2 regions of the Kitasatospora sp. NPDC093679 genome follow, and region 2 is predicted to be linked to the other one. Evidence: predicted binding sites of a transcription regulator. Region 2 holds the regulator's gene; the other holds the start of a gene.

Region 1 (3,739 bases), on a different contig from region 2:
CGCGCCTTCGACTTCACCACGCTCTCCTGCTCCTCCACCGGCAACCTGGCCGGCGCGGTCGGTGCCGCCGCGGCCCGGGCCGGGTTCAAGTCCTGCGTGTTCATCCCGCACGACCTGGAGCAGGGCAAGATCGTCATGGCCGGTGTGTACGGCGGCGCCCTGGTCGGCATCGACGGCAACTACGACGACGTGAACCGCTTCTGCTCCGAGCTGATCGGCGACCCGGCCGGCGAGGGCTGGGGCTTCGTCAACGTCAACCTCCGCCCGTACTACGGCGAGGGCTCCAAGACGCTGGCCTACGAGATCTGCGAGCAGCTCGGCTGGCGGCTGCCGGAGCAGATCGTGATCCCGATCGCCTCGGGCTCCCAGCTCACCAAGATCGACAAGGGCCTGCAGGAGCTGATCAAGCTCGGCCTGGTCGAGGACCGGCCGTACAAGGTCTTCGGCGCCCAGGCCGAGGGCTGCTCCCCGGTGTCCGCCGCCTTCAAGGCCGGCCACGACGTGATCCGGCCGGTGAAGCCGAACACCATCGCCAAGTCGCTGGCGATCGGCAACCCGGCCGACGGCCCGTACGTGCTCGACATCGCCCGCCGCACCGGCGGCGCGGTCGAGGACGTCACCGACGCCGAGGTGGTGGCCGCCATCAAGCTGCTGGCGCGCACCGAGGGCATCTTCGCGGAGACCGCGGGCGGCGTGACCGTCGGCGTCCTCAAGAAGCTGGTCGAGACCGGGCAGTTGGACCCGTCGAAGGAGACCGTCGCCATCAACACCGGTGACGGCCTGAAGACCCTCGACGCGGTCGCCGACGCCGGACTGACCGCCACCATCCGCCCGACGCTGGAGTCCTTCCGCGCCGCCGGCCTCGCCTGAGCAGCCCACCCCTTCCGCCAAGGAGCACCCATGAGCGCCACCGTCCGCATCCCGACCATCCTGCGCACCTACACCGGCGGTGCGGCCGAGGTCACCGCCGAGGGCGACACCCTGGCCGCCGTCGTCGCGGACCTGGAGCAGAACCACACCGGCATCTCCGCGCGCATCCTGGACGACGCCGGCAAGCTCCGTCGGTTCGTGAACGTCTACGTGAACGACGACGACGTCCGCTTCGCCGAGGGCCTGGAGACCGCGATCAAGGACGGCGCCACGGTGTCGATCATCCCCGCGGTGGCCGGCGGCTGCTGAGCCCCGCATTCTTCCCGCGGAGAGCCGCCGCCGGGACCGGAAAATCGCGTTCCGGTCCCGGCGGCGGCTCTCGCCGTGCCGGGTGCAATTCGACCGCCTGACGGGGAGTAGAGTTCGGGGCGGTGGCAGTACTCCCCTCCGCGCCGCCCGCCCTGATCAGCGCCAATACCCGGAATTGCACGCCCCGGCCCGGCCGGTCGGATCGTGTGCGCAAGGCTCCGGAACCGGTCGCGGGGACGTCCGCCCGCTGAGACGGGCCACGGACGGCACGGGGACGAACCTGTCAGGCAAGTGTCAGAATTCATGCGGCTATATGTCGTTTTCTGCCCGTTATGTCCGGCGTGAAATGCCGAGATCTGCGGCTTTCATCCCGTCATATCCCTTGTCATGGCTGCCGATTTCCCCGAAGTTGGGCCTGTTGCACAGGGCTCCTGTCCGGATACATTCAGCCGCGGTCGACGCATTCACCCGTCCGCCGGGCTCGGGAAGGGCCTCGGGCGGTGGTCTGCGGCGTGCAGGGCCGTGCCCAGGGGGGGTTCCCTCGGGCAGGCCCACCGGACCTGGGCCCGCAAAGACTGCGGACCCGTGAATGGCCAGCACAGCACAAGGGGAGTTCGGAATGGCTCAGGGCACCGTCAAGTGGTTCAACGCGGAGAAGGGCTACGGCTTCATCGCGGTCGACGGTGGTGCGGACGTGTTCGTCCACTACAGCGCGATCCAGATGGACGGCTACCGCACCCTCGAAGAGGGCCAGCGGGTCGAGTTCGAGATCTCCCAGGGGCAGAAGGGGCCGCAGGCGGACATGGTTCGTGCCGCCGCGGGCTGACCTTCGAAACCTGCGGAGCCCTCGGCTCGTCACGAGCTGGTCGGCGATTCTTCGCGACAGGCCCGTACGACACGTCGTACGGGCCTGTGCCGTGTCCGGAACCGGTGCGGCCGCGCCACGGGACACGGCGAACGGGCTTGCACTCGCCACCGGCGAGTGCTAATCATTGGCGTTAGCACTCACAGCTTGAGAGTGACAAGCGGACCGGGTCGGTGAGGCCCCGGCGAGCGGTAGGGGAAAGGACCCCCGCTCACAGGGCCGTCCGTCGCGGGCACCTCTGGTCCGAGCAGTCGACCGTGTCCCGGAGGACCACTTCAGATGGCCAAGATCATCGCTTTTGATGAGGAAGCTCGCCGCGGCCTTGAGCGCGGCATGAACCAGCTTGCCGACGCCGTCAAGGTCACGCTCGGCCCCAAGGGCCGCAACGTCGTCCTTGAGAAGAAGTGGGGCGCCCCCACGATCACCAACGACGGTGTCTCCATCGCCAAGGAGATCGAGCTCGAGGACCCGTACGAGAAGATCGGCGCGGAGCTCGTCAAGGAGGTCGCCAAGAAGACCGACGACGTCGCGGGTGACGGCACCACCACCGCCACCGTGCTCGCCCAGGCGCTCGTCCGCGAGGGTCTGCGCAACGTCGCCGCCGGCGCCAACCCGATGGCCCTGAAGCGCGGCATCGAGAAGGCCGTCACGGCCGTCTCCGACCAGCTGCTCGCCCAGGCCAAGGACGTGGAGACCAAGGAGCAGATCGCCTCCACCGCCTCCATCTCGGCCGCCGACACCCAGATCGGCGAGCTCATCGCCGAGGCGATGGACAAGGTCGGCAAGGAAGGCGTCATCACCGTCGAGGAGAGCAACACCTTCGGCCTGGAGCTCGAGCTCACCGAGGGCATGCGCTTCGACAAGGGCTACATCTCCGCGTACTTCGCCACCGACCTGGAGCGCATGGAGACCAGCTTCGAGGACCCGTACATCCTCATCGCCAACTCCAAGATCTCCTCGGTCAAGGACCTCCTCCCGCTGCTCGAGAAGGTCATGCAGAGCGGCAAGCCGCTCGTCATCATCGCCGAGGACGTCGAGGGCGAGGCCCTGTCGACCCTGGTCGTGAACAAGATCCGCGGCACCTTCAAGTCCGTCGCCGTCAAGGCCCCGGGCTTCGGCGACCGCCGCAAGGCCATGCTCGGCGACATCGCCATCCTCACCGGCGGCACGGTCATCTCCGAGGAGGTCGGCCTCAAGCTGGAGAACGCGGGCCTCGACCTGCTGGGCACCGCCCGCAAGGTGGTCATCACCAAGGACGAGACCACCATCGTCGACGGTGGCGGCGACAGCGAGCAGGTTGCCGGTCGCGTGAACCAGATCCGCGCCGAGATCGAGAACAGCGACTCGGACTACGACCGCGAGAAGCTCCAGGAGCGCCTCGCCAAGCTGGCCGGCGGCGTGGCCGTCATCAAGGCCGGCGCGGCCACCGAGGTGGAGCTCAAGGAGCGCAAGCACCGCATCGAGGACGCCGTCCGCAACGCGAAGGCCGCCGTCGAGGAGGGCATCGTCGCCGGTGGTGGCGTCGCGCTGCTGCAGGCCGGTGTCGCCTTCGACAAGCTGGAGCTGGAGGGCGACGAGGCCACCGGTGCCAACATCGTCCGCGTGGCGCTCGAGGCCCCGATCAAGCAGATCGCGACCAACGCCGGCCTCGAGGGCGGCGTCGTGGTGGAGAAGGTGCGCAACCTCCCCGCCGGC
Region 2 (3,739 bases):
GAGGCCCGGGGCGCCCCAGACCGGGAACCAGCGGGAGAGGTCCGACTCCAGTCGCAGGTCGTTCCCGAGCATCGCCTTGACCTGCAGTTCCAGCGGGCTGTTGCGCTTCTCGCCGCCGCCCGGCATCGGTGCGAACGGGTAGAAGGTGCCCCGCTTGTAGAGGTAGACCAGTGCCAGCGAGCGGCCCTCCGCGTCGCGGAAGCCCACCAGCGAGCACAGCAGCTGCGGGCCGAAGCCGTGCGCCTCCAGCTCGCTGTTGACCGCGTGCAGGTCGTTCACCAGGTCCGGCAGCTCGTCCGGGGTGTGCCGGGCGAGCAGCCAGGAGTACCCGTAGCCGTCCCGGGAGCCCTCCACCGGGACGCCGCCCCGGTCGGTGTCGGCGTCCAGCAGGGCCCGGACCTGCTGCTTCACCTCCTCGAAGGCACCGCCCTCGACGGCCGCGAAGCAGACCGAGCCGAGCCCGGTCGGCCGGAACCCGGCCGCCGCCTCCAGGGTCAGCGCGGCCGACGGAATGCCGAACAGCTGGTCCAGGTCCGGCTTCACCGGCTTGCTCCGGCCCAGCAGCGCGTCCAGGAATCCCACGGTGCGGTCCTCTCCGGCCGTCAGCGGCCGAGCTCGGCGGAGATCCGGGCCAGCTGCTCCAGCCGCTTCTCCAGCGAGGGGTGGGTGGAGAAGAGCTGGGTCGCGGCCTCCCGGGCGCTCAGCGCCGGGGCGAAGTAGAAGGCGTTGTACGGCTGGGCCTTGCGCAGGTCCTCCGTCGGGATCGCGGCGATCTGCCCGGTCACCTTCGTCAGCGCCGAGGCCAGCGCGCTCGGCCGGCCGGTCAGCTGGGCCGCCGAGCGGTCCGCCGCCAGCTCCCGGTAGCGCGACAGCATGCGGGTCAGCAGGAAGCTCAGCGCGTACACCACCATGCTCACCAGCGGGACGATCACCAGGGCGATCGCCGTGTTCGGGTCGTTGCTGTTGCGGTTGTTGCCGAGGAATCCGCCGTACAGGGCGATCCGGGTGGTCACGCCGGCCAGCACGCCGAGGAAGCCGGCCACCGTCATCACCGCCACGTCCCGGTGCGCCACGTGCGAGAGCTCGTGCGCGAGGACGCCCTCCAGCTCCTCCGGCTCCAGCCGGCGCAGCAGACCGGTGGTCACGCAGACCACGGCCTTCTCCGGTTTGCGGCCGGTGGCGAAGGCGTTCGGCATGTCGTTGCGGGCGACCGCGACCCGCGGCTTCGGCATGTCGGCCAGCGCGCACAGCCGGTCGATCGTGCCGTGCAGCTGCGGGTACTCCTCGGGGGACGCCTCGTGGGCGCCCATCGCCTTCTCGGTGATCTTGTCGCTGAACCAGAACTGCACGACGAACAGCCCGCCCGACAGCAGCAGGACGAGCGGCCAGGCGCCGCGCAGTATGACGATCAGCAGCCCGGTGAACCCCACGTAGACCAGGCCGATGAGGAACATCGTCGTGACCATCCGGCCGGTCAGGCCGCGGTCCGGCGCGAAGCGGGAGTGCTGCCGTGACGACGACATCGCTGCTCCTTCGGTAGCTCGCTGCCTTCGATGCTGCCACTCACCGGCGCGCCGGGCACTGCCCGCGGCCCCGAGATCGGTCGAGGATCACGCGGGAGGCCCGTTCCTGCCGTCGGGGGTGGGCCTTACACTGGCAGGTACGAATCTGGCACTCTGCCTTCCGGAGTGCCAAGGGTCGGATCGGTCACCAGGTCCAACGGGCGAAGACGGAGGTGCGTGCCCCGTGGCCAACGAGCGCAGGGACGAGCGTCTCATCGACACGCGTGCTGGCGTGCGCCCGCTCGACGAGCGCAGGCTCGCCGTGCTCCGGGCGATCGTCCAGGACTACGTGGGCACCGAGGAGCCGGTCGGGTCCAAGGCACTCGTCGAGCGGCACAACCTCGGCGTCTCGCCGGCGACGGTCCGCAACGACATGGCGGCGCTGGAGGAGGACGGCTTCATCCACCAGCCGCACACCAGCGCCGGCCGCATCCCCACCGACAAGGGCTACCGCCTGTTCGTCGACCGGCTGGCCGAGGTCAAGCCGATGACCGCGCCCGAGCGGCGCGCGATCCGGCACTTCCTCGAGGGCGCCGTCGACCTGGACGACGTCGTCGCCCGCACCGTCCGGCTGCTCGCCCAGCTCACCCGGCAGGTCGCCGTGGTGCAGTACCCGTCGCTGACCCGCTCCACCGTGCGGCACATCGAACTGGTCGCGCTGGCACCCGCGAAGGTGATGCTCGTCCTGATCACCAACACCGGTCGGGTGGAGCAGCGCATCGTCGACTGCCCCGGCTCCGTCGGCGAGACCGTCCTGGCGGACCTGCGGGCCAAGCTCAACGCCAACGCGTCCGGCCGCCGGCTGCCGGACGTCCCCGCGGCGCTGGAGGACCTGCCGAACGCCTTCGAGCAGGGCGACCGGCCGGTCGTCTCCACCGTCCTCGCCACGCTCTTCGAGACCCTCGCCGAGCAGAACGAGGAGCGCATCATGCTGGCCGGCACGGCCAACCTGACCCGCTTCGGGCACGACTTCCCGCTGACCATCCAGCCGGTGCTGGAGGCGCTGGAGGAGCAGGTGGTGCTGCTGCGCCTGCTGGGTGAGACCGCGGAGTCCGGGATGACCGTCCGGATCGGCCGCGAGATCGACTACGAGGGCCTCAATTCCACGTCCGTGGTCTCCGTCGGTTACGGTTCGGGCGACCAGAGCGTGGCAAAGCTGGGTGTGATCGGTCCGACCCGGATGGATTACCCGGGCACAATGGGGGCGGTGCGAGCGGTGGCACGGTACGTGGGTCAGATCCTGGCCGAGTCGTAACAGCGTGCTGCGCCAGGCGGCGCAGCCGGTCGGACGCAAGCACTTCCAGAAGCGGAACAAGCGGAGCATTTGGTGGCCACGGACTACTACGCGGTACTCGGCGTCCGACGGGATGCGGGGCAGGACGAGATCAAGAAGGCGTTCCGGCGCCTCGCACGCGAACTGCACCCGGACGTCAACCCGGACCCGAAGACCCAGGAGCGGTTCAAGGAGATCAACGCCGCGTACGAGGTCCTCTCCGACCCCGCCAAGCGGCAGGTCTACGACCTCGGCGGCGACCCGCTGTCGCCGAACGGCGGCGGTGGCGCAGGGGCGGGCGGCTTCGGCGCCGCGGGCTTCGGCTTCTCCGACATCATGGACGCCTTCTTCGGCGCCGCCGGCGGCCAGCGCGGCCCCCGCTCGCGGACCCGCCGCGGCCAGGACGCCATGATCCGCCTGGAGATCACCCTGGAGGAGGCCGCCTTCGGCACCACCAAGGAACTCCAGGTCGACACCGCCGTCACCTGCACCACCTGCTCCGGCGAGGGCGCCGCACCGGGCACCTCCGCGCAGACCTGCGACATGTGCCGCGGCAAGGGCGAGGTCTCCCAGGTCACCCGGTCCTTCCTCGGCCAGGTCATGACCTCCCGCCCCTGTCCGCAGTGCCAGGGCTTCGGCACCGTCGTGCCGACCCCGTGCCCGGAGTGCGCCGGCGACGGCCGCGTCCGCGCCCGCCGCAACCTCACCGTCAAGATCCCCGCCGGTGTCGACAACGGCACCCGGATCCAGCTGGCCGGCGAGGGCGAGGTCGGCCCCGGCGGCGGCCCGGCCGGCGACCTGTACGTCGAGATCGCCGAGACCAGCCACGCGGTGTTCCAGCGCCGCGGCGACGACCTGCACTGCACCGTCACCATCCCGATGACGGCCGCCGCGCTCGGCACCC

What was found. The regulator HrcA, encoded in region 2, represses chaperone genes, less so after heat shock. The targets are predictions, from matches to a motif close to TTNGCACTCNGNNNNNCNGAGTGCNAA.
Region 1: the regulator HrcA is predicted to act here: its motif matches at 2,142-2,168, upstream of groL (chaperonin GroEL).

The regions. Positions count from the first base shown of each region.
Region 1 is NZ_JBFBDW010000007.1:74,632-78,370, forward strand. Features, by position in the region: gene thrC (threonine synthase) at 1-870, shown strand, start outside; gene AB0O09_RS08620 (MoaD/ThiS family protein) at 901-1,179, shown strand; gene AB0O09_RS08625 (cold-shock protein) at 1,799-2,005, shown strand; gene groL (chaperonin GroEL) at 2,324-3,739, shown strand, end outside.
Region 2 is NZ_JBFBDW010000003.1:206,810-210,548, reverse strand. Features, by position in the region: gene AB0O09_RS04425 (hypothetical protein) at 1-582, opposite strand, end outside; gene htpX (zinc metalloprotease HtpX) at 603-1,523, opposite strand; gene hrcA (heat-inducible transcriptional repressor HrcA) at 1,795-2,817, shown strand; gene dnaJ (molecular chaperone DnaJ) at 2,890-3,739, shown strand, end outside.